4 regions of the Streptomyces sp. NPDC041713 genome follow, and region 3 is predicted to be linked to each of the others. Evidence: riboswitches for the same ligand, from Rfam matches in the RefSeq annotation. Region 3 holds a riboswitch; each other region holds the start of a gene.

Region 1 (6,964 bases), on a different contig from region 3:
CTCGTCGTAGACCCTGCGGCCTTCGGTGTACCCGGCGACGTAGGCGCCCTTGAAGTCGGACTCTGGCTCAGTCTGTGCCCCGGGCGAAGGGGAGGCATGCGTCTTTGCGGGCTGTGGCGCGCCGTCGGCTCCGCATGCCGGGACGGCGAGCATTCCCACCGTCACACCGGCGGCTGCGGCGGCATACCGCCAGCCATGTCTCTTGCCCTCGCCTGCACTCATCTCGTGCTCTCCAATCGGTTGGGCGACGCGATGAGGTAGAGCTTTGCGGCCGCGTGTGTCCTTTCCACGCATAAGTTACGGCACCAAGATCGGCGACGCGTGGGCCAGGAGGCTCCACCCCTCCCCCTGCAGAAGGGTGCAGCCCGCAGGGATTTCGGACGCGACAGGAAAGGAGCGTGCGATGAGCAGGCGGCATCTGCAAGGCGAGGAAGAACCGGCGTGGAGTTCCTTCACGTGGGGGCAAAGTTCTTGGCCGCAGCCGGAGTTACCGGCCTGGGCGTTGTCGCGGGGGCGGCCGCCGTCATCGGACGGCGGCCGGGTGGCCTGGGGTCTGAGGGGTCAGGGCTTTTCGAGGAGGGTCTTCAGGTGCGACAGCATCATGGTCCAGCCGCCGCTGACGCCTTCGAGCATCTTGGAGTCGGGTGTGGTGAAGCCGTCGTGGGTGATGGTCAGTTTCATGCCCAGGGCCGGGTCTTCGGCCGGTTCGATGTCGAAGGTGACCTTGGAGCGTTCCTTGGCCGCCTCGGCGAAGTCCTCGTCGCTCATGCCGAACATTTCCTGGTGCATCGGCTGCAGCGTGTGCCAGGTGTAGGCGAGTCGCCTGCCGGGCTGTGACTCGGTGACGACCTGGCCGAGGTCCTGGGGTTCGCCGCCGTCCTCGACGGGCCACAGCACCTTGGAGCCGACCTTCCAGTCGGAGGAGGGTGCCCAGCCGCCGTGGTACTGCTTCAGGAATTCGGGGGTGGTCAGTCCCTCCCAGAGCTTTTCGGGGGTGGTGTCGATGTAGATGGTGTAGACGTAGGCGGGCTTGTTCATCGCTGTTCCTTCCAGGGCGTGCTTCAGGTTTTCGTCCGCAGGGGCGGGCTCTGGGGGGGCGCGTTGGCCAGGGGCCGGTTTTCGTCAACTCGCCTTGCTGTTACGGGCGGTACGGGGCCAATCGGCCGGCGTCGGTCGACGGGAGGCGAGTGAATTTGTCACAACGCGACCCGGGTGCAGGTGAGTTCGGCCTCTCTGCTTTGTTCCCGACAGTACGTCACCTTCGGGCGCGGAATGCGGCATTGTCCGGCGCGCTCTTCGTTCTGTCTTTGATCGGCCTTCTCCAACCTCGTTCATTCTCTTCGTCTCTTTTCTTTCTGTCGCCTGCTCAGGTGGGCTCTTCCGGTCCCCTTATCTCTGTTCTCTGGGCGAGTTGAGGTGGGTGCCGGGTTGGTTGGTCCAGCCCTGGGGCCGGGGAGTGCGGGACTCGCGCGCGCGGATGTGACCGGCTCAACACCGTACGCCTTATGCCTGATTTGGGGGGAAAGTTACCTTTTTGTGTTGCCCAGTTTCGTGTGAATTGGTCGCCTTGGAGGCGTACGGGGAGTTCTGTACTCATCGCAGGTATATCCGGTGGAATGACCGGCACCGGTGCGGTCGTGAGTCACTTTTCCCGTGCTTCGTTCCGTGAAATGTGTCACGTCGGGGTGCGTGGTGCCGGGAGGCGCCGTTGTGCGCATTTCCGTTCCGGGGAAAGAAAGTTGAGTTATTCGATCTTTGCGTGCGGGGCCGCTCCCGGGGCCGGGGGGCGGGGCCACGTATTCGTCTTTCGAATTCTTGCCTTGTTCCGTCCGGGCTTTCTCGCTTAACGTCACCGTCAATCCCGGGCTGAACGCCGAATCCTGCCGCTGCCCGGAAGCCCTTCCCACCCACTCACTTACGCACGGCAGGAGCGGGGGACCCAGGTAAGCGCCGTTCCGGGATTCCGGCATGGCTCGGGGTGAAGTCGCATGCAGTGCGACCGGACATCTCCCGTCCGAACCCGACAGCTCACCTCGCAGGCGACGGAGAGGAATTCGTCATGCCCGCAAAGGGAAAGCACCGCCGTCCCAAGTCCAGCTCGCTGCACCGGGGCATCGCCGCCGCCGGCACGGGCGGGGCCGTGCTCGTCCTCCCGGTGCTCGGCGCGACCGGCGCGAGCGCGGCGCAGGCCGCTCCGGCCGTCAAGCCCGCCGCGGCCCCCGGCACCTACGTCGTCGCCGCGGGCGACTCCCTCTCCAAGATCGCCAAGGACCACTCCGTCAGCGGCGGCTGGAAGAAGCTCTACGAGGACAACCGCGGCGTCCTGGGCGGCAACCCGCAGCTCATACGCCCCGGAGTCAAGCTCACCCTCGCGGGCAAGGGCTCCGAGCCGGCCCAGCGCGCCGACCGCTCCGCGCGCGATAAGGCGGCCGCCCAGCCCGCCGTCGCCCCGGCGAAGAAGACCTACGCCAACAACCTCGACGGGTGGATCAGGGAGTCGCTCGACATCCTGGCCCAGCACGGCATCCCCGCCTCCTACGAGGGCATCCACCGCAACGTCATGCGCGAGTCCTCCGGCAACCCGATGGCCATCAACAACTGGGACTCCAACGCCGTCGCCGGCACGCCCTCCAAGGGACTCCTGCAGGTCATCGGCCCCACCTTCGACGCCTACCACCTGCCCGGCACCTCCACGGACAGCTACGACCCGGTCGCCAACATCACCGCCGCCTGCAACTACGCGGCCGACCGGTACGGCTCGATCGACAACGTCAACGGCCCCTACTAGGAGCCACCGGGAGCACCCTCTCCCCTCCCCCGCTCCCGCCCCGAGCCCCGGCACACCCCCCGCGTGCCGGGGCTCGGGCATGTCCCGGCCCCGCGCAGGCGTCGCCGAGGGCGGGGGCGGGTACCCGGTCGGGGTGCGGCAGGCGGCGGGTGGGGCCGATGGCTGGTGTGATGAAGGGGTGAGTCTGCGGCGGCCGGGCACCCGGTCGGTCACGGGTCAACCGACGATGACGGACGGGAACGCATCATGGCTGTACGGCACCGACTGATCGAACGCCCGCCGCGCGATGTCTGGGCGGTCCTGGAGGACGGCACCCGTTATGGCGAGTGGGTGGTCGGCACCCACGAGTCCAAGCCCGTCGACGACGCGTGGCCGCAGACGGGATCGCGTATCGAGTACACCGTGCGGCTGGGGCCGTGGGAGCTGTCGGGGCACACCATCGTGCGCCGGTGCGAGGCTCCCCGCCTGCTGGAGCTGGAGGTCGACAGCGGCCGGCTGGGCACCGCGCGCATCTCCATCGACGTACGGCCCTGGGGCGAGCACACGCTGGTGATCCTGGACGAGCATCCGCTGCGCGGCCCGGGCGGGCTGCTGCACTCCGCGGCCGTCGACGTCCTGATCCAGGTGCGCCACCGCGCCATGCTCGCCCGCCTGGCCGACGTCGTCGAGCACTCCCCGCGCCGGCCGGCCCGTGCGGCGCACTGAATCCCCGCCCGCCGGCCATCTCACCGGCCCGCCCGCACGGCGGGCTGGGCGACGCGAGGGAAGCAGGAGGCGCTCATGCCGGACGCGGTAGTGATCGGCGCGGGCCCCAACGGCCTCGTCGCCGCCAATCTCCTGGCCGACGCCGGATGGAGCGTGGAGGTCCTCGAGGAGCAGCCCGAGCCCGGCGGCGCCGTGCGCAGCGACCGCGGTGTCTACCCCGACTACGTCAGCGACCTGTTCAGCGCCTTCTACCCGCTGGCCGCCGCCTCCCCCGTTCTTGCGGGCCTGCGGCTCCACGAGGAGGGGCTGGCCTGGAGCCATGCCCCCAGCGTGCTGGCGCACCCGCTGCCCGACGGGCGGTGCGCGGTCCTGGAGCGGGGCGGGCAGGACACCGCGGCCGGGCTGGAGGCCTTCGCCGGCGGGGACGGGGATGCCTGGCTCGATCTCCACGACATCTGGGAGCGCCTGGGCCCGGACATCCTCGGTGCCCTGTTCACCCCCTTCCCTCCCGTACGGTCCGCGGCCCGTATCGCCGCCCGGCTACGCGCCGCGGGCGGACTCCGGCTGGCCCGCACGCTGCTGCTGCCCGCCCGGCGCCTGGGCGAGGAGGAGTTCCGCGGCGAGGCGGGCCGGCTGCTGCTGGCGGGCAACGCGCTGCACGCGGACCTCTCCCCCGAGTCGGCGGGCAGCGGCGGCTTCGGCTGGCTGATGTCGATGCTCGGCCAGAGCCACGGCTTTCCCGTCCCCGTCGGCGGGGCCGGCGCGCTCACCGCGGCCCTGGTGCGGCGTCTGGAGCGGCGCGGCGGGGTGCTGCGCTGCGGCGAGCGGGTCCAGGAGATCGTCGTGCGCGGCGGGCGGGCCGTAGGCGTGCGCACCGCCGCCGGCGAGGCGGTCGCCGCCTCGCGTGCCGTGCTGGCCGACGTGTCCGCTCCCGCCCTGTACGGGCACCTGGTCGATGCCCGGCACCTGCCGGGGCGGCTGCTGCGCGATCTGGAGCGGTTCCAGTGGGACTTCGCCACCTTCAAGGTCGACTGGGCGCTGTCGGGGCCGGTGCCCTGGAGCGCGCCGGAGGCCGGGCGGGCGGGGACGGTCCATCTGGCCGACGGTGTCGACGGGCTCACCCGTTTCGCCGCGCAGATCGCCATGGGCCAGGTGCCCGACCGGCCCTTCCTGCTGTTCGGCCAGATGACCACGGCCGATGCCTCGCGCTCCCCGGCCGGCACCGAGTCGGCCTGGGCGTACACCCACATCCCGCACCGGATCAAGGGTGATGCGGGCGAGGAGGGCCTGAGCGGGCTCTGGGACCGGCGCGAGCAGGAGGTCATGGCCGACCGGATGGAGGCCGAGGTCGAGCGGTGGGCGCCGGGCTTCCGCTCCACGATCCGCTCCCGGCGGCTGCTCGCGCCCACCACCCTCGAGGCACTGGACGCCAACCTGCACGGCGGTGCGATCAACAACGGCACCACCGCGATGCACCAGCAGCTGGTGTTCCGCCCCACCCCGGGCACCGGCCGGCCCGAGACGCCGGTGCCCGGGCTCTTCCTCGCCTCCGCCGCCGCCCACCCCGGCGGCGGCGTCCACGGCGCGCCCGGCGCCAACGCCGCGCGCGCCGCCCTGCGCGTGCGGAGCCCCTCCGACTTGCTCAGCCGCGCCCAGCGGGCCCTCGACCGGCGGGACCGGAAGGGCGGGCGCACCGGCGGGTCCTGAAGGGGACACCGGCGGGGTTCTGCAGCGGGCTCCGGTGCCGCCTCCGTACGTGCTCGGTGGTCCGCTGGGGCTGGTGAACAGGCCGGGAGCGGGCGGGTGCGGGGCGGCGGCGTCAGCTCCGCTCCGCCGACACTCCACTAACGGGCGAATAGCCCCCTACCTGGGGCATTGGCGGATGTACTGGCCTCTTCCGGCAACTGACGTTTCTGTACTGGAGTGACATGCGTACCCGTAATCTCCCCCTTGCCCTGAGCCTTGCCGCGCTTGCCCTGGCCGGCAGCGCCGGAAGCGCCGCCGCCATCGGCGACGACACCGGCACGCAGAGCGCGAGCGGCAACGGTGCCGAGCAGGCGTTCGGCAACAGCGCCAGCGAGGGGAATCTGAGTCCGCAGGCGCACCTGGTCGGTGGCTCGCTGAACAAGCTCTGCGCCGGCGTGCCGGTCAAGGCGAACGTGGGCTCCCTCGTCGGTCTCGTGCCGATCGCCGTTCAGGACATCCCCATCCTCTCGGCGCCGCAGAACCAGCAGTGTGTGGAGAACTCCACGCAGGCCAAGGAGGACGAGCCGCTCTCGCACCTCCTCAGCGACATCCCGGCGCTCTCGGGCAACGGCACGAACAACCACTGATCCCACGCGCTGCGCGTGCCGGCACCGCCCGGCCCCGCGCAGCGCACCAGCTGCGGGCACAGGACGCCGAAGGGCGGTCTGTGCCCGCAGTGCGTTCCGCCGGCGATCCGGTCGCCGCGGGCCGGGGCGGGCTGTTCGGGGTTCTGGCCGGGGGCTGCTCGGGCTGCTGTCCGGGCGGCAGCCTTCCGGGAGTGGGCGGCGCAGAAGTGCCCGATTCGCCCGTGGAGGAAATCTGTATCGGTGACAGTAGACATTGGCTCGTCGTGGGGTTACTGTTTTCTCGTACCCACGAAGTCGAAGAGGGCACGGCAGAGGCGAACTGCCGTGCATGCAGGTCAAGCAGGACAGCAGGTCAAGCAGGAGGCGGAACGGCAGTGGAGCGTCGGGGCCGGAAATGGTGGGGTCCCGAGGCTGGCTGCCGGGCCGAGCGGCCCCAGGGGCCGCGCGCAGTACCCGCGGTATCCAGCAGTACGAGGAACACAGCAACAAGTAACAAGTAACCGAGTGAGGTAAGGAGCAGACGCCATCAGGATCGCCCGGGCAGGCAGGCACGTTCGCCCGGGTACCGCAGGCCCCGGATTGGAAGGTGGTCCCCGGTCACGCAACCGCGATCCCCGCGCCTCCGCTCTCCCAGGCGGACCCGCGGAAAAATGAGACCGGCGCAGTCGGCCGGTAGATGGTGTTGAAAGCTCGGGGCCCGGGTGCCGTACGGCATCCGGGCCCCTCGACGCGTCCCTGAAAGAAGAGGTCTATGCCCCCTCGCAGTACCAGCCCCGTCGACAAGCTCGACGACGACGACTATCCCGCCTACACCATGGGCCGGGCCGCCGAGATGCTCGGCGCCACCCCCGCCTTCCTGCGCGCCCTCGGCGAACACCGGCTGATCACCCCCCTGCGCTCCGAGGGCGGCCACCGCCGCTACTCCCGCTACCAGCTGCGGATCGCCGCCCGCGCCCGCGAACTCGTGGACCAGGGCACCCCCGTCGAGGCCGCCTGCCGCATCGTCATCCTCGAGGACCAACTCGAGGAGGCCCAGCGCATCAACGAGGAACTGCGCACCCAAGCCGCTCCCACCTGAGGGACCACGGCGCCCCTTCCCGGCGGACGGGGCGGCCGCCCCGGGAGAAGGCACGTCCAC
Region 2 (6,964 bases), on a different contig from region 3:
CACCGGCCGCATCCGCAGGCCCCCCGTCCGCCGCGGGGCCGGCCACCACGACTCGGCGTCGTCGTCATCACCATGGGCAACCGCCCGAGTGAACTCGACGCCCTCCTCGCGTCCGTGGCCTTCCAGGACGTGCCGCCGCACCGCGTCGTCGTCCTCGGCAACGGCTCGCCCCTCCCCGAACTGCCGCCGATCCCCGGCACGTTGACGAAGATCGAGCTCGACGAGAACCTCGGTTGCCCCGGTGGCCGCAACGTGGCCATCGAGCGGCTGATGGAGTTCGGCGACGTGGACGTCGTCGTGGAGCTGGACGACGACGGGCTGCTCGTCGACAGCGACGTCTTCCGCCGGATCCGGGACCTGTTCGCCGCCGACCCGCGCCTGGGCATCGCCGGGTTCCGCATCGCCGACGAGACGGGCGAGACCCAGCGGCGCCACATCCCCCGGCTGCGCGCCGACGACCCCATGCGGCGCGGTCTCGTCACCGCCTTCCTCGGCGGCGGGCACGCCTTCTCCGCCGAGATGCTGGTGCGGACCGGGACCTGGCCCGCCCAGTTCTTCTTCGGACACGAGGAGACCGACCTCGCCTGGCGGGCCGTCGACGCCGGCTGGAAGATCCTCTACGAGCCGGCCCTGCTGCTCCAGCACCCCAAGACCTCCCCGGCCCGGCACGCGGTCTACCACCGCTACACCGCGCGCAACCGCGTCTGGCTGGTCCGGCGCCGCCTTCCGCTCCCGCTGATCCCCGTCCACCTCGGCATCTGGACGCTCCTCACGGTGGCCCGCACGCGCTCGCTGTCCGGCCTTCGGGCCTGGGCCGCTGGCTTCGCCGAAGGGCTGCGGACGCCGTGCGGCGGGCGCAGGCCGATGCGGTGGCGCACGGTGTGGCGGCTGACGCGACTGGGGCGGCCACCGGTGATCTGAGCCGCGCCGGGACCCAACTGGTTGCCACCCCTCTCGGGGCCCCACGCCCCCGAACGGAGCATTCCGGTCGGCGGAGGTGGGGTGGGCGGGACACGCTGGACTGCCGGGGCGGTGGGACCGTTCCCGGGTGGATTCGGAGGTGCAGCAATGGGCGCAGCCGTGCGTCGCACGGGGCGGCGGGTGGTCTGTCTGCTCGTCGTGCCTCTTCTCGTCCTCGCCGCGGGCTGCGGGAGTGGTCAGGGAGGCGGGGCGGGCGCTCGTACGACCGCCGCGCGCCCCCTCGACCTGCCGTTCACGCACCCCGGCGTCCTCGTCGGCAAGGAGCAGCTCGACCGGGTGCGCGCGCACGTCCGGGCGGGGGAGCAGCCCTGGGCCAAGGCCTTCGAGCAGATGCGGGGCAGCAGGTTCGCGGCGGACGACTACAAGCCGACCCCGTACCCCGTCGTCGAGTGCCCGCCCGACACCCGCCCCGGGCAGGGCTGCGTCGAGGAGCGTGAGGACGCCCTCGCCGCGTACACCCAGGCGCTGCTCTGGAACATCACCGGCGACCGCGCGCACGCCAAGAAGGCCGTGCAGATCATGGACGCCTGGTCGAAGGTGATCACCGGGCACACGGAGGCCAACGCCGGGTTGCAGACCGCGTGGGCCGCGACCTCCTGGGCGCGCGCCGCCGAGGCCGTGCGCTACACCTACGACGGCTGGAACGACGGCTCGCTGCTGCGGTTCGAGCGGATGCTGCGCAACGCCTACCTGCCCCAGGTCAGGGACGGTTCCGCCGACTTCAACGGCAACTGGGACCTGGTGATGGCCGACGCCACCATGTCGATGGCCGTCTTCCTCGACGACCACGCCACGTTCGAGAAGGCCGTGCACCACTTCCGCACGCGCGTGCCCGCGTACTTCTATCTGGAGTCCGACGGGAAGCTGCCCGTCTCCCCGGAGGGCAGCGGCATCGACACCGCCCCCGAGCTGCGGAGGTACTGGTTCGGGCAGGGCACCTTCGTCGACGGCATCTCCCAGGAGACCTGCCGCAACTTCAAGCACGCCAGTTACTCGCTGGCCGCCACCGCGCACATGGCGGAGACCGCCCGCCACCAGGGCGTCGACCTGTACGGGGAGGTCCAGGACCGGCTGCGGGCCGCCTTCGAGTTCCACTCCCGGTACCAGCTGGGCGAGAAGGCGCCGGGCTGGCTCTGCGGCGGCCGGGTGCAGCGCGACATGGGGCCCGACACGGAGGTCGGCCTCAACCACCTGCGGGGACGGCAGCATCTGGACATGCCGCAGACCCAGCGGTTCACCGAGCAGCGGCGTCCCGAGGGCACGGACGGGCTCTTCGTCGCCTGGGAGACGCTCACGCACGCGGACAACCCGTAGGGGGCGCCGGGTGCCCGTAGGGGCGGCCGTAGGAGCGGCTCCGGCGGCCGCGGGGAAGTGGTTCGACGCACCCCTCCGCATGGCGTAGTGTTGTGTTCACCGACGCGGGGTGGAGCAGCTCGGTAGCTCGCTGGGCTCATAACCCAGAGGTCGCAGGTTCAAATCCTGTCCCCGCTACTGAAGGCCCAGGGCCGGAAGCATCAGCTTCCGGCCCTGGGTTTTTTTTCGGGTCCCTTGCCCCCAGCCCTCGTGCTCCCCTACGGGTTTCGCCGGCCCCGTAACCCGGTCGGCCCGCACCGGCTCGCCCCCGCTCCCCTCCGGGGGAACCCTGGACGGAGCGCGGTGATGGGCGCGGAGTCGGCGGGAGACAAGCGGTGGGGCAGCGAGGCGGAACCGGCGACAGGGGTGCCACCGCGCACGAGCGGACGTTCGTCCGCGCGCTCCCCCTGCTGCTGCTCCTCGTCGGGGTCGTGTACGACGTCTCGACCCCGCCCGAGTTCACCGCCGCGCCCCTCTTCACGGCCGCCCCGCTGATCGCCGCCCCCTTCTACTCGCTCCTGAGCACCGTCCTGACCGGCGCCGCCGCCACCGCCGCCGTCCTCGTCCTGCACGTCGGGAACGTGAGCAGCAGCCACGTGGAGGCCGTCACCGAGGTGCTCACCGTGGTCACCGTCGCGGCCCTCGCGATCGTCATCAACCGCGTCGTGCGCCGCGGCAACGACCGGCTCGCCAACGCACGTTCCATCGCCGAGACGACCCAGCGCGCCGTGCTGCCCGAGCCGGACCCGCGGATCGGCGGGCTCGACATCGCCGCGCGGTACGAGGCCGCGCAGGCAGACGCCTTCATCGGGGGGGATCTGTACGCCGTGCAGGACACCCCGCACGGGGTCCGGCTCATCGTCGGCGACGTACGAGGCAAGGGCATGGGCGCGGTCGCCGCGGTCGCCGTCGTCATCGGCGCCTTCCGGGAGGCCGCCGAGCAGGAGGCCACCCTGGAGGCCGTGGCGCAGCGCCTGGAGCGGGCGCTGGCCCGCGAGGGCACCCGGCGCGACGGCCTCGACGCGTTCGAGGGCTTCACCACCGCCGTCCTCGCCGAGTTCCGGCACGCCGACGGCCGGGTACGGCTGATCAACCGGGGGCACCCGTCCCCGCTGCTGCTGCGCGGCGACGGGCGGCTGTGCGTCATGTCGGCGAGCGAGCCCGCGCTGCCGCTCGGCATGGGCGATCTCGGCATCTGGCCGGACCGGGCCGACGAGACCGAGTTCCCGCCCGGCGCGACGCTGCTCTTCTACACGGACGGCCTGTCGGAGGCGCGGGACGCGGCGGGGGAGTTCTACGATCCCGCGACCCGGCTCGGCGGGCGGATCTTCCCCGGGCGCGGGGGCCCGCGGGCGCTGCTCGCCGCGCTCGCGGAGGAGGTGCGGCGGCACACCGGGGGCCGGATGACGGACGACATGGCGTTGCTCGCGGTGCGCCGGCCGGTCGCCGGGGATCCCGACGTCACCACCGGTGACTGAAGTGCACCGCTCCGCATAACAACTGACGTACTGTCAAGGGAATGTGAAATTCCGGTGTGGACCAAGGCGGGGCCAACTCGCCCCGTTCCGCCCCCGCGTGTCCCGGTACGTACAGCCGATCGGCGTTAACGATCAACCGGAACAGCTTGGAATACCGACCCGCTGTCTATTAACGTTCGATAACGCAGCGCGGTCGTCCCAGCCGTCACTAGAGGCGGCTCCGCGCGCACGCGCCTAATCCCGCAAGGGAGCCGGGGAACCACTAACTTGGGGTGAATCGGACCTCTGCCGCGCCTGCACGCATGCCTCGAACCAGTCATGCGCGCACACGTCGGCAGCTGCCCGTAGGAGACCTTCCTGCTCCGAACCCGTCAGCTAACCCGGTAGGCGAGAAGGAAGGAAAGGAGTGCGCCCCAGTGGCGTCCAACCGGCCTGCCCCCCAAGCCGTGTACATACCGAATGACGACGACTTCGGCGGGTACGACGAGGACTCCTTCGAGGAGTGGAACCCCACCGAGGATTCCGTCCGGCCCGTCCGCGGCAGGCACCGTGTGCACAAGAAGGGCGGCGGCGGGCTCGCCCGCAGCTCCACCGTCCTCGGCGTGGGCGTCATCGCCGCCGTCGGCGCGGGCGGCATCGCCACCGCGCAGGAAGGCAAGCCGCCGGTCTCCATATCGATGCCCGACCTGCCGGGCGTGGACGCCGTCGCCGACTCGCTGCCCGAGGCCAAGTCCCTGCCGGGCGTGGGCTCCTTGCTGGCCGACGACTCCTCCGACGCCACGACGACCGTCGCCGCGTCCGCCCCGCTCACCGCCGCCGGCGTCAGCTCCGTCGACGCCGAGCAGGGCACCACCGACGCGGGCGAGGCACTGCGCACCCGCATCATGCAGCAGGCCGAGAACCAGCAGCACCAGGCGGACGCCGCCGTACGGACCGCCGCCGAGGACGCCGCCGTCAAGAAGGCCGCCGAAGAGGCCGCCGCCCAGCAGAAGGCCGCCGAGAAGAAGGCCGACGCCGAGGCCGCCGCCAAGAAGCAGAAGGCGGAGGAGGCCCGCAAGGCCAAGGCCGAGGCCGCGCGCCTGGCCAAGCTCGCCAAGAGCTACGCCATCCCGACCTCCTCGTACACCCTCACCTCGCACTTCGGCGACGCCGGCGCCATGTGGTCCTCCGGCCACCACACCGGCCTCGACTTCGCCGCGCCGACGGGCACGCCGCTCAAGGCCGTGCACACCGGCACCGTCAAGGAGGCCGGCTGGGCGGGCGCGTACGGCTACCGCACCGTGCTCGAACTCGAGGACGGCACGGAGGTCTGGTACTGCCACCAGTCCTCGCTCAATGTCAGCGCGGGCCAGAAGGTCACCACCGGCGAGGTCATCGGCCGCGTCGGCGCGACCGGCAACGTCACCGGGCCGCACCTCCACATGGAGGTCCACACGCCCGACGGCACCGGGATCGACCCGCTCGGCTGGCTGCAGGGCAAGGGCCTGAATCCCTGAGGTATCCCTGAGGTATCCCTGAGGTCCGCGCCCCTGCGGTCCGGGTCTCCGCGGTCCGGGTCTCCGTACTCCGGCGGTCCTGGCGACATCCCCCCGACGCCAGGGCCGCCGGTCGGTCCGGTGGTGCGTGCACGGAATTCCGTTTCCGGTGTGCTTGTTGAGGAACGCATGACTTATCTGCGTACGCTCGGCTCCTCCGACCTCGAGGTCTTCCCGCTCTCCCTGGGCGGCAACGTCTTCGGCTGGACCGCCGACCGGGCCGCCTCCTTCGCCGTCCTCGACGCCTACACCGCCGCGGGCGGCAACTTCATCGACACCGCCGACGTCTACTCGGCCTGGGTGGACGGCAACCAGGGCGGTGAGTCCGAGACCCTCGTCGGCGAGTGGCTGGCCGAACGCGGCAACCGCTCCGACGTCGTCATCGCCACGAAGGTCGGCGCCCACCCCGAGTTCAAGGGCCTCTCCCCGGCCACCATCAAGGGCGGCATCGACGCGTCGCTGCGCCGCCTCGGCACCGACTACATCGACCTCTACTACACGCACTACGACGACCCTTCGGTCCCGGTGGAGGAGATCATCGGGACGCTCGACGGGCTGGTGCGGGACGGCAAGGTGCGCGCCATCGCCGCCTCCAACATCACCCCCGAGCGGCTCCAGGAATCCCTCGACCTCTCCGACCGCGAGGGGCTCGCGCGCTACGTCGCGCTGCAGCCGCACTACAACCTCGTCTCCCGCGACACCTACGAGGGCCCGCTCCAGGAGGTCGCCTCGCGCGCCGGCATCGCGGCCGTCCCCTACTACGCGCTCGCGTCCGGCTTCCTCACCGGCAAGTACCGTCCGGGCGCGAAGGTGGAGAGCGCCCGCAGCGGCGGGGTCGCACAGTACGTGGGCAGCGAGCGGGGCGAGCGCGTCCTGACCGCGCTCGACGAGATCGCCGAGGCGCACGGGGCGCAGGTCGCGACCGTGGCGCTCGCCTGGCTGGCCGCGCAGCCCACGGTGGCGGCGCCGATCGCCTCCGCGCGCACGGTCGAGCAGCTGCCGGCGCTGCTCGCGGTGGCGGACCTTGAGCTGACGCCGGCGGAGATCGCCCGGCTGACGGCCGCGTCCGCCTAGGACACGACCTAGGAGCGGTAGGGGTTGTACGCGCCGTACGGGGTGGGCCCGTACGGGGTGGGCCCGTACGGGGCGGCGGGGACGGGCGTCCCGTAAGGGGGGTGGCCGTACCCGCCGGAGGCCCCGTACGACCCGTAGGGGCCGGGTGGCAGCGGTCGCATCACCGGTGCCGTCGCCTGCGCCGCGTACGCCAGCGCGGGGCGGGCCGGCTCGCGCCGCTCCCAGAGTTGTTCGAGGAGTTCCCGCTCGCGGGCCACGAAGTCGGCCCCGGCCCGGCCGCGCCGGCCCCGGTGGCGCAGCAGCGCCAGCGACGTCGCGTACATCTGGTACTCGGCGACCGTGCGGGACGCCGCCTTCCCCCAGGTGTACGCGGCGTAGTCGCGGGCCAGCGCGCGGGCGCGCATCGAGCCCAGCGCGTACGGCTCGGGCGGGGTGAGCCAGCCCGCCGCCACGTACGCGGGCAGCTCCGCGCGGATCGTGCGCAGCTCGCGCTGCCGGGCCCAGATCGCGAGCCACGTCAGCAGGCCGAACGCCGGGAGCATG
Region 3 (6,964 bases):
GCGCGGCTACCTCGCCGAACTCATCCACCGAAAGCGCCTCGACCCCGGCGACGACCTCATCTCCGGTCTCATCAAGGCCTCCGACCACGGCGAGCACCTCACCGAGAACGAGGCCGCCGCCATGGCCTTCATCCTGCTCTTCGCCGGCTTCGAGACCACCGTCAACCTCATCGGCAACGGCGTGTACGCGCTCCTCACCCACCCCGAGCAGCGCGCGCGGCTGCAGCAGGCGCTCGCCGACGGCGACACCGGGCTCCTGGAGACCGGCGTCGAGGAACTGCTGCGCTACGACGGTCCCGTCGAGCTCGCCACCTGGCGGTTCGCGACGGAGGCGATCCGCATCGGCGGCCAGGACATCGCCGCCGGCGACCCCGTCCTCGTCGTCCTCGCCGCCGCGGACCGCGACCCCGACCGCTTCGACCGGGCCGACACCCTGGACCTCTCCCGCCGTGACAATCAGCACCTCGGGTACGGCCACGGCATCCACTACTGCCTCGGCGCACCGCTGGCCCGGCTCGAAGGGCAGACCGCCCTCGCGACGCTGCTGCGGCGCCTTCCCGACCTGCAACTCGCGGCGGATCCTGCCGATTTGCGGTGGCGTGGCGGACTGATCATGCGGGGACTGCGCACGCTGCCGGTGGAGTTCACGGACGCACAGCCCCCGGGCCGGGGCTGACGGACCGTCACGACTGTGATGTTCACGTGATCTCCGCTGCATCGACTTGTGACAAGCGTTCGACTGCGACTACGTTCACGACGACTTGAGCGCCCCCGGGCGCCCCAGTTGTCGCTGCAGTCTCCTGAAAGGCAACCGCATGCTCTCCGGTCATGGTCGTCACCGACGCCCCCGCCAGGCCCCGGCTCTCATCGTCGCGGCAGGCGTCACCGGATCAGCCATCGCCATCCCGCTGCTCGCCGCCACCAGCGCGAGCGCGGCCGACACCGCCACGTGGGACAAGCTCGCCCAGTGCGAGAGCGGCGGCGCGTGGAGCGCGAATCCGGGCAACGGTTACTACGGAGGGCTCCAGCTCTCCCAGGAGACGTGGGAGGCGCACGGCGGCCTCGAGTTCGCGCCCAGCGCCGACCAGGCCTCCAAGTCGCAGCAGATCGCCGTCGCCGAGAAGGTCCTCGACGCCAAGGGCACCGCCGCCTGGCCGAGCTGCGCCCCGATCGCCGGTCTCACCGACGGCGGCGCCGCGGCCGACGTCGACCCCGGAGCCCCGCTCCCGCAGACCCCGGACGACGCGCCCGACTCCACCGGCTCGACCGGGAGCGGCAAGGCCGACGGTTCGAAGGGCGCCGAGGACTCCGAGGACGCCAAGGGCACGGACGACGCGGCCAAGGACTCCGCGGACAAGAACAAGGGCACGGACGCGGACAAGGGCGAGAGGGCCGACCCGTCCTCGGACGCCGGCGAACCGTCCGCGGACGACGACACGCCCGGTTCGGCCGACGACGCGCGAGACAAGAATCACGACGAGTCCGGCGAAAAGGACGGCAAGGGCGGTAAGGACGGCAAGGTCGACGCGGGTGACGCGGACGCCGACGGCAAGTCCGGGTCGCAGGACCCCGCTTCGCCCGGCTCCGAGGGGTCGACCGCGCCCGCCGAGGGCTCGGACGGCGCCTCGGCGGGACGCCACCGCGGTGGCGTCGACGAGAGCGAGCGGGCCGGCGGCGACCGTCCGGGACGGCACGCCTCGCGCGGCGCCGACCGCGACGGCGGCATCGCCGACGGGTCGTACACGGTGCGCTCCGGGGACAACCTCTCGCTCATCGCCGACGACCTCGACGTGGCGGGCGGTTGGCACGAGCTCTACGCCGAGAACAAGAAGACCGTCGGCGCCGACCCGGACCTCATCCTCCCCGGTCAGAGCCTCGATCTGGGCGAAAAGTAACGGTAGTTGACGAAGAGTCGGGCGGGGCCTTCGCGTCGTATGTCCGCTTTGGCGCGAGTGAGACATGGGTCTCAGAAGCCCTGATCGTCTTTGAAATTGTGTGGAAGACGTGATTACCGTCGTCACCGCTCGCCACTGGTGGGCCCCGCCGGTCGGTACGCCGAATCCTGCCAACGGCCGGACGGGAACAGTCGTCGCTCAAGAGCGCCGTGGGCAGGAGCGGGGGACCCAAGGTTTGTGCCGGGTCCGTCCGTTGAGGGGTGGGGCAGCCGAGAGGCTGAGCGCCGCGAGACGGACGGGAACGGCTAGGGGTGAAGTCGCGCTCAAGGAGTGCGACCGGGCAACCACATCGGCCCGAACCCGACAGCTCACCTCGCAGGCGTCGGTGTAGGGGATCAACTCATGCTGCTTTCCAGCAAGGGCAAGCACCGTCGTCCGTCCAAGGCCACGCGCGTCGCCACCCTCGTCGGTGTGACCGGCGCGGCCGTCGCCGCTCCGCTGATGGCGGCCGGCTCGGCCTCCGCCGCCACCGCCTCCGAGTGGGACGCCGTCGCCCAGTGCGAGTCCGGTGGCAACTGGTCCATCAACACCGGCAACGGTTTCCAGGGCGGTCTGCAGTTCTCGCCGTCCACCTGGGCCGCGTACGGCGGCACCAAGTACGCGCCGTCCGCCGACAAGGCCTCCAAGGCCCAGCAGATCGAGATCGGCGAGAAGGTCCTCGCGGGCCAGGGCAAGGGTGCCTGGCCGTCCTGCGGCGTCGGCCTCTCGGGCGCCTCCCCCAGCAGCGGCGGCGGCCAGCAGGAGCAGGCCCCGCAGCAGCAGGAGAAGCCGCAGCCGCAGCAGACGCGGCAGCAGGCCGCTCCGGAGCAGAAGCAGGCCGCGCCCAAGCCGCAGCCCACGCCGCAGACCGAGTCCAAGAAGACCGTCGAGACCCCGACCGGCAAGACGGTCAAGAAGGGTGACGGCGAGTACAAGGTCGAGACCGGCGACACCCTCTCCAAGATCGCCCAGTCGCACCACGTCAAGGGTGGCTGGCAGAAGGTCTACAAGCTCAACGGCGACATCATCGACGACGCCGACTTCATCTACCCGGGCCAGCAGCTGCACCTGAGCTGACCCTCCCGGACCCCACCCGGCCGTGCCTCGGCGGACGCACGGCCACCCCGTCCCCACGGGCTCCCCGCCCCGGTGCGCGTATCCCCCGTACGCACCGGGGCGGGGCCATGTCCGCCCCCGCCGTGTTCGCTACCAGCGAGTAAAACGCGGTCTTCCGTCCTGTTTCCCGGGGATTTCGCCTCTTGTCCGTCCCACGGGACGGGCGGTCGGCTGGCTGAAGCCCCGGAGCCGGTTAGGCTCAGGAGACGCAGGGCCGAAGCGGCTCGCGTAAACGCGTCACATCCCAGAAGGAGATGCTCGTGCCGTCCATCGACGTCGTCGTAGCCCGGGAAATCCTGGACTCCCGAGGCAACCCCACGGTCGAGGTCGAGGTCGGCCTCGACGACGGCAGCACCGGTCGTGCCGCCGTTCCGTCCGGTGCCTCCACCGGTGCCTTCGAGGCCATCGAACTCCGTGACGGTGACCCCAACCGTTACCAGGGCAAGGGTGTCGAGAAGGCCGTCCTCGCCGTCATCGAGCAGATCGGCCCGGAGCTCGTCGGCTACGACGCCACCGAGCAGCGCCTGATCGACCAGGCCATGTTCGACCTGGACGCCACCGACAACAAGGGCTCGCTCGGCGCCAACGCCATCCTCGGCGTCTCGCTCGCCGTCGCGCACGCCGCCTCCGAGGCCAGCGACCTGCCGCTGTTCCGCTACCTCGGCGGTCCGAACGCGCACCTGCTGCCCGTCCCGATGATGAACATCCTGAACGGCGGGTCGCACGCCGACTCCAACGTCGACATCCAGGAGTTCATGATCGCGCCGATCGGCGCCGAGTCGTTCTCCGAGGCGCTGCGCTGGGGCACCGAGGTCTACCACACCCTCAAGAAGGTGCTGAAGGAGAAGGGCCTGTCCACCGGCCTCGGCGACGAGGGCGGCTTCGCCCCGAACCTGGACTCCAACCGCGCCGCGCTCGACCTCATCCTGGAGGCCATCAAGCAGGCCGGTTACGTCCCGGGCGAGCAGGTCGCGCTGGCGCTCGACGTCGCCGCCTCCGAGTTCTACAAGGACGGCTCCTACGAGTTCGAGGGCAAGTCCCGCTCGGCCGCCGAGATGACCGAGTACTACGCGGAGCTCGTCGCCTCGTACCCGCTGGTCTCCATCGAGGACCCGCTGTTCGAGGACGACTGGGCCGGCTGGAACACCATCACCGAGCAGCTCGGCGACAAGGTGCAGCTCGTCGGCGACGACCTGTTCGTCACCAACCCCGAGCGCCTGGCCCGCGGCATCGAGGAGAACTCGGCCAACGCCCTGCTCGTCAAGGTCAACCAGATCGGCTCGCTGACCGAGACCCTGGACGCCGTCGAGATGGCCCAGCGCAACGGCTTCAAGTGCATGATGTCCCACCGCTCCGGCGAGACCGAGGACGTCACCATCGCCGACCTGGCCGTCGCCACCAACTGCGGCCAGATCAAGACCGGCGCCCCGGCCCGCTCCGAGCGCGTCGCCAAGTACAACCAGCTGCTGCGCATCGAGGAGATCCTCGACGACGCGGCCGTCTACGCGGGCCGCAGCGCCTTCCCGCGGTTCCGGCTCGCGGACCAGTAGGCACAGCCGCCTCGTGGACCAGTAGGCACAGCCGCTTCGCGGACCAGTAGTTACGTACGTCCCCGCACCCGGTCCCGTACCGTGTGCGGGGACGTACGCACGTATACGCGCAGCTCTGGGGAGGCGGAACCATGGCCAAGGCCGGGACCAAGGACCGGTTCTCCACCGCGACCCGCCTGCGGCTGCTCGGCGAGCAGACCGCCGAGCGGGTCTACCGCTCCCAGACCAAGCGCCAGGCCCGCCGCTCCCGGCTCACCGGCCGCGCCGCCCTTCTCGCCCTGGTGCTCTGCTCGTTGGTCGTCGCGCTCGCCTATCCGATGCGGCAGTACGTCTCCCAGCGCGCCGAGATCGACGACCTGCGCCGGCAGCAGGCCGAGCACCACGCGGACGTCGAGAAGCTGCGCGACGAGAAGGCCCGCTGGCAGGACGACGCGTACGCGGAGCAGCGCATCCGCGACCGGCTGCACTACGTGATGCCCGGCGAGACCGGCTTCACGGTGATCGACCCCGCGGCGGCGCACAGCCGGCGCCCGGACCAGGGCGCGGCCGCCCGCCCGTGGTACTCCAACGTCTGGGACGGCGTCGACAAGGCCGACCGTCCCCACGACTGACCGACCGATGGAAAGACAGGCATGGAAACGCCCCCGCCGACCACTGAGCGCACCGAGCCCACCGACGCCGACGTCGAGGCCTTCAAGCAGCAGCTCGGCCGCCCGCCGCGCGGGCTCCGGGCCATCGCGCACCGCTGCCCCTGCGGGCAGCCGGACGTCGTCGAGACGGCGCCGCGTCTCCCGGACGGGACGCCCTTCCCGACGACGTACTACCTGACGTGCCCCCGGGCCGCCTCCGCGATCGGCACGCTGGAGGCCAACGGCGTCATGAAGGAGATGTCGGAGCGGCTGACGACCGATCAGGATCTCGCCGCCGCGTACCGCGCCGCGCACGAGGACTACCTCGCGCGCCGTGACGCCATCGAGGTCCTGGAGGGCTTCCCGAGCGCGGGCGGCATGCCGGACCGGGTGAAGTGCCTGCACGTCCTGGTCGGCCACTCGCTGGCCGCGGGCCCCGGGGTGAACCCGCTGGGCGACGAGGCCCTCGCGATGCTGCCCGAGTGGTGGGCGAAGGGCCCGTGCGTCACGCCGTGCGCGGCCTCCGAGGGGGAGGGCGCATGACCAGGGTCGCCGCCATCGACTGCGGCACGAACTCGATCCGCCTGCTCGTGGCCGACGCCGACCCCGCCACCGGCGCGCTGGTCGACCTCGACCGCCGGATGCAGATCGTCCGCCTCGGCCAGGGTGTGGACCGCACGGGCCGCCTCGCCCCCGAGGCGCTGCAGCGCACCTTCGCGGCCTGCCGCGAGTACGCCGCCGTCATCAAGGAGCACGGCGCCGAGCGGGTCCGCTTCGTCGCCACCTCGGCCTCCCGCGACGCGGAGAACCGCGACGAGTTCGTGCGCGGCGTCCTGGACGTCCTGGGCGTCGAGCCGGAGGTCATCACCGGCGACCAGGAGGCCGAGTTCTCCTTCACCGGCGCGACCAAGGAGCTGACCGGCCGGGACGACGTGGCGACGCCGTACCTGGTCGTGGACATCGGCGGCGGCTCCACGGAGTTCGTGGTCGGCGCGGACCACGTGCAGGCCGCCCGCTCGGTCGACGTCGGCTGCGTGCGGATGACCGAGCGTCACCTCGTACGGGACGGCGTGGTCACCGATCCTCCGACGCCCGATCAGCTGGCCGCGATCCGCACCGACATCGAGGCGGCCCTCGACCTCGCCGAGCGGACGGTGCCGCTCAAGGAGGCCCGCACGCTGGTGGGCCTGGCCGGCTCGGTGACCACGGTCGCCGCGATCGCCCTGGACCTCGACGCCTACGACTCGCAGGCGATCCACCACTCCCGGATCCCGTACGAGCGGGTCAAGGAGATCGTGGAGCGGCTGACGCACGCCACGCACGACGAGCGCGCCGCGATCCCGGTGATGCACGCGGGCCGCGTCGACGTCATCACATCCGGCGCCCTCGTACTTCTGGCGATCATGGACAGGGTGGGCGCCCGCGAGGTCGTCGTCAGCGAGCACGACATCCTCGACGGCATCGCACACAAGGTGGCGGAGGAGGCCGAGGAACTGCGCAGGCAGGCCCCGGACCTGGAGGCGTAGGACGGCCGTTCCCAGCACGACGACGAGCGGGCCCCGGCACCTGGAGAGGTGCCGGGGCCCGCTCGTCACGCGGTGGGACGCGTCAGTCCTGCACCAGGTCGCCGAACGCGGCCACCGAGTTCCAGTTGCCGTTGCCCCAGTCGGCCGACTCGTGGGACGGGGCGTTGCCGCTGAACTCGGCCTCGTTGTGGCCGTGGTGACCGTTGTAG
Region 4 (6,964 bases), on a different contig from region 3:
GGTGCCCGGCGGCGGTACGGAAGTCGAGCTGGAGATGGAGAGGACGGCGACGACATGAGCGACGCGACCGGGGTCAACGGGCCCACGGAGCCAGCCGGATCGGACGAGGGCGGCGGTGCGGACGGGCGTCGTGTGCGGGTCGTCCTGGTCGACGACCACCGGATGTTCCGCACCGGGGTGCAGGCCGAGATCGGCCGGACCGACATCACCGGCGTCGAGGTGGTCGGCGAGGCCCCCGACGTCGACCAGGCGGTCACGGTCATCACGGCCACCCGACCGGAGGTCGTCCTGCTGGACGTGCACCTTCCGGGCGGCGGAGGGGTGGAAGTCCTGCGCCGTTGCGCGCCGTTGATGGCCGACGCGGGGAACCCGGTGCGCTTCCTCGCGCTGTCCGTCTCCGACGCCGCCGAGGACGTCATCGGTGTCATCCGGGGCGGCGCCCGCGGTTATGTCACCAAGACGATCACCGGCACGGACTTGGTCGACTCCATCTTCCGCGTGCAGGACGGTGACGCGGTGTTCTCGCCGCGCCTGGCCGGCTTCGTCCTGGACGCCTTCGCCTCCACCGACGCGCCTCCGGTCGACGAGGACCTGGACCGCCTCACCCAGCGCGAGCGGGAGGTGCTGCGGCTCATCGCGCGCGGGTACGCGTACAAGGAGATCGCCAAGCAGCTCTTCATCTCCGTGAAGACGGTCGAGTCGCATGTGTCGGCGGTCTTGCGGAAGTTGCAGCTGTCCAACCGTCACGAGCTGACGCGGTGGGCGACGGCACGGCGGCTGGTCTGACGGTCGGCCGCCGTGGTCAGGGCGCGGCCGGGGTCAGGGTGCGGCCGGGGTCGGGGTCAGGGTCGGGGTCAGCATCCGTACCGCCCACCGGTAGTGGCCGACGGCCTTCGCGGCGCCGAGGAGGCCGGTCAGCCACACGATGAGGCCGACGCCCATGCCCTGGACGACGTCGGCGTAGGTGTCGCGGCCCGGTTCGGCGTACGCGGCGGCGGCGAAGGACGCCCACAGGCCGAGCGTGCAGACGGCGAGGGACGACAGGAGCCAGAGGAGGCTGAGGGCGGGGGAGCGCAGCCGGGCGTCGGACGCCGGGTGGTGGTCCAACGCGAGCCAGGCGGCGGACAGCTGACGGATGCGTCGGTCGTGCCGTATCGCGAACACGACACCGATCACGGAGGGCGCGAGCACCGCCAGGCCGAGGACCCCGAAAACGGGGCCCAGGATGAAGCCGGAGGAGTCCCTGTCCGCGAGCATCTGGATCGGCTGGACCAGCAGCGCCCAGCCGATGGCGCCGCCGAGGCCGCAGAGCCACAGCAGCAGGAGCCGGCCCACACCCAAGTGGCGCCTGTGCAGCTCCTCCAGGGCCATGCCGCGGTCGGTGAGCAGTGTCTGCCGGTCCGGCCAGGTGCGCAGATACACGGGGGGTGGAGGGGGCGGCAGCGTACGGCTAGGCATGGACGTGACAGTAACGGGTGACGGCGCATGGGATCACGGGGTCACGGGGTCACGGGGTCACGTGTGACGGTGCGGGTGATCACGTCTGAGTCGGTGCACCGGCTCAGGCACCGGCTCGCCCCACGCGAGCCGTTTCACGCCGCGCGGGGCGCGCGGGCCGTCTCACGCCACGCGGGTCGCGCCCGCGAACGGCATCTGGTCGATCGGTGCGAGCCGTACCGGGGCGCTCGGGTTCGGGGCGTGGATCATCTGGCCGTGGCCCACGTAGAGGCCGACGTGGCTGATGCCGGGGTAGAAGAACACCAGGTCGCCGGGGCGGAGTTCGGAGCGGGTGACCCGTCGGCCGGCGTTGATCTGGGCATAGGTGGTGCGAGGCAGGGAGACGCCCGCCGCGCGGTACGCGGCCTGCGTGAGGCCCGAGCAGTCGAAGGCGTTCGGGCCGGTGGCGCCCCACACGTACGGGCTGCCGAGCGCCTTGTACGCGTAGGAGACAGCGGACGCGGCACGGGTGGTGGGGGCCTTGGCGGTGCGCGGGGAGGCGTCGCGGGTGTGGGTGCGGGTGGCGCGTTCGCTCGTCGGGGCGGCGAGTTCCGCGCGCTGGTGGGCCGTGAGCCGGGACAGCAGCCGTCTGGCTTCGCCGAGCTTCTCGGTGACCGTCTTCTTGTGCTTGCGCAGCTCCGCCTGGCGGGCCCGGAGGGTGGCGAGCCGGTCGTCGGCTGTGTCGCGCAGCTGTTCCACTCCGCGGAGCTGCTTGCGGACGTCCCGCACGGCCACGGCCTGTCGGCCGCCGGCCCGGTCGGCGCGCGCCGCACGGTCCAGGAACTGCTCGGGGTCGGAGGAGAGGGCGAGCTGTACGGCGGGGTCGATGCCGCCCGCGCGGTACTGCGCGGTGGCGTACGAACCCAGGGTGTCGCGGGCGGAGTTGAGCTTCTCCGTCCTGCGGGCCGCCTCGTCGCGCAGTGCGGTCAGCGACTTTTCGGCTTTCTCGGCCTTCTCCTTCGCGCCGTTGTACTTCTCGGTGGCCGTCTCCGCCTCGCGGTAGAGCGCGTCGACCTTGGCCTTCACCTCGGTGGGGCCGAGCGGTGGATCGGCGTGCCCGACGCCGTCGAACGCGGTCGCCGACGCGGCTCCCGCCAGGGCGAGGGTGAGAGCGGTGCGGAACGTGCTGCCGCTGAGCGAGCGCGGGCGGGGCTTGCGGTGCGCTGCCACGAAGAGGGCTCCTTACCTGTCCGGCGGCGGCCCGCCACAGGGGGAGCGGGCCGCCGCCGGGTTTCTCGGCGGTGGTGTCCGACGAGCCGCCCGGTCCGGACGGCGACGGGGAGCCGGTCACCTGGTGGAGGACGCTAAACCTGACCGTCACGGGTTGGTGACGGATTGTGCGGAACCGACGGAAGTGAGTGCCTGAATGACCGACCTTGACCGGGTCGACCGGTCACGGGCGCCTGCTTCGAACGCGGCTGTGACCGATGGCTCGATTGCGCCGCGTCCGCGAGGGAGCGGTGGTACGGGGGTGGCTGCCGGAGCGGTGGGCGACCGGGCTAGGCTCCGGCCCCATGGACCTACTCATCCATCTCTTCGTCGGCCTGCACATCATCGGCATCGCTTCGCTCCTGGGCGGTTTCCTCACCCAGATGAAGCAGATGGGCCAGGGTGCCGCCCGTTTCAGCCCCGCGATGCTGCACGGCGCGCTCGTGATGCTCGTCACCGGTGTGGTCCTGGTGGGCCTCAACCAGGCGGACGACAACGCGGTCAACAACCTCAAGATCGGCATCAAGCTGGCCCTGCTGATCGTGATCCTCGCGCTGGTCTACGTGAAGCGGGACGAGGAGAAGATCGAGAAGCCGCTGTTCGGCGCGGTCGGCCTGCTGACCGTGACGAACATCTTCATCGCGGTGCTCTGGACCTGAGAGCCGGCCCTCCAGCCGTCACGTACGTGTGGCCCGCATCCCCCCGGGATGCGGGCCACACGCGCGTGGGGGTGCGGTTACGCGGGGCGCACCACACTGTGGATGGGCATGTAGTAGATCGACTCGACGCGGACGTTCGCGCCCGGCTTCGGGGCGTGGATCATCTTGCCGTTGCCGATGTAGATCCCGACGTGGCTGATGTCGTCGTAGAAGAACACCAGGTCACCGGGTTTGGCGTCGGCGGTCTTCACGGTCGTGCCGACCTTCACCTGGTCCCACGTGGTGCGCGGCAGGGAGATCCCCGCGGCCTTCCAGGCGTCCTGCGTGAGGCCGGAGCAGTCGTAGGAGTCGGGTCCGGTGGCGCCCCACACGTACGGCTTGCCGATCTGTGCCCGAGCGAAGTCGATGACCTTCGCGGCCTTCGTGGCGTAGCTGCCGTCCGTGCTCCCGGATCCCGTACCGGATCCCGTACCGGACCCCGTACCGGCATCCGAGCCCGCACCGGTGCCTGAACCCGACCCCGACCCCGACCCCGATCCGGAGCCGGAACCGGAATCACCCTTCTCCTGCTCCTTCTTCCGCTGCGCGGCCTCCTCCGCCTTGCGCTTGCGCTCCGCCTCCGCGGCCTGCTCGCGGGCCAGCTTCTCGGCCTTGCGCTTGGCCTCCTGCTTCTTCTGCCGCTCGATCTCCGCCAGTCGCGCCTTCTCCTGGGCGGTGAGCTTCGAGAGGAGCTCGCGCGCGTGGCCCAGCTTCCGCTGGACGGTCTGTTTGCTCGTCTTGAGGTCCTCCCGCGCGTCGCTCAGGGTCTTCAGGCTCGTCGCGGCCTTCGTGCGCTGCTTGGTCGCCGACGCCTGCTCCGCCTCGTACGCGTCGACCGCCTTCTTCTGGCGCGTGGTCAGCCGGTCCGTGAGGTGGTTCTGGTCGAAGTAGCCCTGTGGGTCGTCGGCGAGCATCATCGTCGCCGTCTCGGAGACGGCACCGGTGCGGTACTGCGCGGCGGCGAACGAGCCGAGTTCCTTGCGGGCGTCGTTCAGCTTGTCGGCGCGCGCGGCCACGTCGTCGAGCAGGCGGTCGACCTTCTTGCGCTGCTTGTCGGAGCGCTCCTTGGCCGCGTTGTACTTCTGGGTGGCCACGCCGGCCTGCTGGTAGAGCTCGTCGACCTTCTTCTGGACCTCTTCGAGGCTGGGCTTCGCCGGTGTGGAGGGCGCTGCCTGCGCGCTCTGCGACAGGAGGGCGACGGAGGTGAGGGCCGCCGTCGTGATGCCGAGGGCGGGGGTCGTGCGGAGTGCGGATGCCCGGGTCCGCGGCTTGCGGTGCGACGCCAAGGGAGGCGACTCCTTCCGTAGACCGCCTACCGGGTTAGCTGTCGGGTTCGGGCGGCTGGTCCGGAAGGTTGCCCTACGGTCCCGTACTACGTACGGGACCGATTCACCCCAAGTTTTTCGGTGGGTCCCCGGCTCCGAGCACGTCGGACTCGGCGGAGGCCACCCGTTCCCGGCGGGGTTCGCCGGTGGGGGACGAGAGGCCCGCGGAGCACGCTAGCCAACTCGTGTGGCCCGTGTGAAGGTTGATGTTCGTTATGCCCGATACATTTTCGTGACTTTGCGAGGGGCCCGGTGCGAACATCGGAATGGTACGCACCGGCAAATGCGGAGGGTGATCGTCCGCGGGCGTGGGGTAGCCGGGCGCAGCCGGCCGGGCGGGGCGGCCGGATGTGAGGTGACCGGAACCCGCAGCGGGTTGTCAGTGGGGCCGCCTAGACTCGGGAGGCGATGAGCAGCCTCTTTGATGACAGCTTCCTGGCGGACCTGCAGCCCTCCCGGGCCACGGACGAAGCGCCCCCGCCGCCGCCCGAGGACAGCGCTCCGGAGCCCATTCCGGATGACCTGTTCGACGGGAAGTTCGACGCGCCCATGACCCGGGAGACGCACTACCGCGACGGCGCCCCCCGCCCGGTCATCGACCCGGCGTCGCTCCTGGAGGGGCTGAACGAGAACCAGCGCGCGGCCGTCGTGCACGCCGGCGCCCCGCTGCTCATCGTCGCCGGCGCCGGCTCCGGCAAGACCCGCGTGCTGACCCACCGCATCGCGTATCTGCTCGCCGAGCGCGGTGTGCACCCCGGCCAGATCCTCGCGATCACCTTCACGAACAAGGCCGCGGGCGAGATGAAGGAGCGCGTCGAGCAGCTCGTGGGCCCGCGGGCGAACGCGATGTGGGTGTCGACCTTCCACAGCGCCTGCGTCCGCATCCTGCGCCGCGAGTACAAGAAGCTGGGCTTCACCTCCTCCTTCTCGATCTACGACGCCGCGGACTCCAAGCGTCTGATGGCCCTGGTCTGCCGTGACCTGGACCTCGACCCGAAGAAGTTCCCGCCGAAGTCCTTCAGCGCCAAGATCTCCAACCTGAAGAACGAGCTGATCGACGAGGAGGACTTCGCGGGCCAGGCGGCCGACGGCTTCGAGAAGACCCTCGCCCAGGCCTACGCGATGTACCAGTCGCGCCTCCGCGAGGCGAACGCGCTGGACTTCGACGACCTGATCATGACGACGGTCCACCTGCTCCGCGCCTTCCCGGACGTCGCCGAGCACTACCGCCGCCGCTTCCGGCACGTCATGGTCGACGAGTACCAGGACACCAACCACGCGCAGTACGCGCTGGTGCGCGAGCTGGTCGGCCCCTCCGGGGGCGAGGGCGACGACCCCGCCGAGCTGTGCGTGGTGGGCGACGCCGACCAGTCGATCTACGCCTTCCGCGGCGCCACGATCCGCAACATCCTCCAGTTCGAGGAGGACTACACCGACGCGACGACGATCCTCCTGGAGCAGAACTACCGCTCCACGCAGACGATCCTCACCGCCGCGAACGCGGTCATCGAGCGGAACGAAAGCCGCCGCCCGAAGAACCTGTGGACCAACCAGGGCGCGGGCGCGCGCATCACCGGGTACGTCGCCGACACCGAGCACGACGAGGCACAGTTCGTCGCCGACGAGATCGACCGCCTCACGGACGCGGGTGACGCCAAGGCCGGCGACGTGGCGATCTTCTACCGGACGAACGCCCAGTCCCGTGTCTTCGAAGAGATCTTCATCCGCGTCGGCCTGCCCTACAAGGTCGTCGGCGGCGTCCGCTTCTACGAGCGCAAGGAGGTCCGCGATGTGCTGGCCTACCTGCGCGTTCTCGCCAATCCCGAGGACGCGGTCCCGCTGCGCCGCATCCTCAACGTGCCCAAGCGGGGCATCGGCGACCGCGCCGAGGCGATGATCGACGCGCTCTCGCAGCGCGAGAAGATCTCCTTCCCGCAGGCGCTGCGCCGCGTCGACGAGGCGTACGGCATGGCGGCCCGCTCGGTCAACGCCGTCAAGCGGTTCAACACGCTCATGGAGGAGCTGCGGACGATCGTCGAGTCCGGCGCGGGCCCGGCCGTCGTCCTGGAAGCCGTCCTCGAACGCACCGGCTACCTCGCCGAGTTGCAGGCTTCGACCGACCCGCAGGACGAGACGCGCATCGAGAACCTCCAGGAACTCGCCGCGGTAGCCCTGGAGTTCGAGCAGGACAACAGCCAGGCGGGGCAGCAGGGCGACACCCAGGCCGAGGGTGCA

Evidence for each region. A riboswitch is a leader RNA that binds a small molecule or an ion and turns the genes downstream of it on or off. The one in region 3 is predicted to bind cyclic di-AMP.
Region 1: it holds a riboswitch for cyclic di-AMP, as region 3 does, so the genes downstream of both, ACZ6CV_RS36600 (transglycosylase SLT domain-containing protein) here and ACZ6CV_RS17015 (transglycosylase family protein) in region 3, are expected to answer to the same signal.
Region 2: it holds a riboswitch for cyclic di-AMP, as region 3 does, so the genes downstream of both, ACZ6CV_RS13185 (M23 family metallopeptidase) here and ACZ6CV_RS17015 (transglycosylase family protein) in region 3, are expected to answer to the same signal.
Region 4: it holds a riboswitch for cyclic di-AMP, as region 3 does, so the genes downstream of both, ACZ6CV_RS07940 (C40 family peptidase) here and ACZ6CV_RS17015 (transglycosylase family protein) in region 3, are expected to answer to the same signal.

Annotation. Positions count from the first base shown of each region.
Region 1 covers NZ_JBVIZY010000024.1:5,192-12,155, forward strand. The annotation lists gene ACZ6CV_RS36590 (hypothetical protein) at 1-222, opposite strand, end outside; gene ACZ6CV_RS36595 (SRPBCC family protein) at 562-1,038, opposite strand; cyclic di-AMP (ydaO/yuaA leader) riboswitch at 1,895-2,057, shown strand; gene ACZ6CV_RS36600 (transglycosylase SLT domain-containing protein) at 2,060-2,788, shown strand; gene ACZ6CV_RS36605 (SRPBCC family protein) at 3,035-3,493, shown strand; gene ACZ6CV_RS36610 (phytoene desaturase family protein) at 3,569-5,200, shown strand; gene ACZ6CV_RS36615 (rodlin) at 5,422-5,826, shown strand; gene ACZ6CV_RS36620 (MerR family transcriptional regulator) at 6,578-6,904, shown strand.
Region 2 covers NZ_JBVIZY010000003.1:773,468-780,431, forward strand. The annotation lists gene ACZ6CV_RS13165 (glycosyltransferase family 2 protein) at 73-921, shown strand; gene ACZ6CV_RS13170 (alginate lyase family protein) at 1,069-2,295, shown strand; tRNA gene ACZ6CV_RS13175 (tRNA-Met) at 2,399-2,472, shown strand; gene ACZ6CV_RS13180 (PP2C family protein-serine/threonine phosphatase) at 2,670-3,812, shown strand; cyclic di-AMP (ydaO/yuaA leader) riboswitch at 4,034-4,217, shown strand; gene ACZ6CV_RS13185 (M23 family metallopeptidase) at 4,229-5,308, shown strand; gene ACZ6CV_RS13190 (aldo/keto reductase) at 5,477-6,421, shown strand; gene ACZ6CV_RS13195 (PrsW family intramembrane metalloprotease) at 6,430-6,964, opposite strand, start outside.
Region 3 covers NZ_JBVIZY010000005.1:118,330-125,293, reverse strand. The annotation lists gene ACZ6CV_RS17025 (cytochrome P450 family protein) at 1-676, shown strand, start outside; gene ACZ6CV_RS17020 (LysM peptidoglycan-binding domain-containing protein) at 816-1,895, shown strand; cyclic di-AMP (ydaO/yuaA leader) riboswitch at 2,124-2,293, shown strand; gene ACZ6CV_RS17015 (transglycosylase family protein) at 2,298-3,011, shown strand; gene eno (phosphopyruvate hydratase) at 3,311-4,600, shown strand; gene ACZ6CV_RS17005 (FtsB family cell division protein) at 4,732-5,211, shown strand; gene ACZ6CV_RS17000 (DUF501 domain-containing protein) at 5,233-5,772, shown strand; gene ACZ6CV_RS16995 (Ppx/GppA phosphatase family protein) at 5,769-6,755, shown strand; gene ACZ6CV_RS16990 (hypothetical protein) at 6,838-6,964, opposite strand, start outside.
Region 4 covers NZ_JBVIZY010000002.1:688,598-695,561, reverse strand. The annotation lists gene ACZ6CV_RS07965 (PspC domain-containing protein) at 1-58, shown strand, start outside; gene ACZ6CV_RS07960 (LuxR C-terminal-related transcriptional regulator) at 55-786, shown strand; gene ACZ6CV_RS07955 (hypothetical protein) at 820-1,458, opposite strand; gene ACZ6CV_RS07950 (C40 family peptidase) at 1,621-2,667, opposite strand; gene ACZ6CV_RS07945 (hypothetical protein) at 3,012-3,365, shown strand; gene ACZ6CV_RS07940 (C40 family peptidase) at 3,443-4,690, opposite strand; cyclic di-AMP (ydaO/yuaA leader) riboswitch at 4,699-4,855, opposite strand; gene pcrA (DNA helicase PcrA) at 5,138-6,964, shown strand, end outside.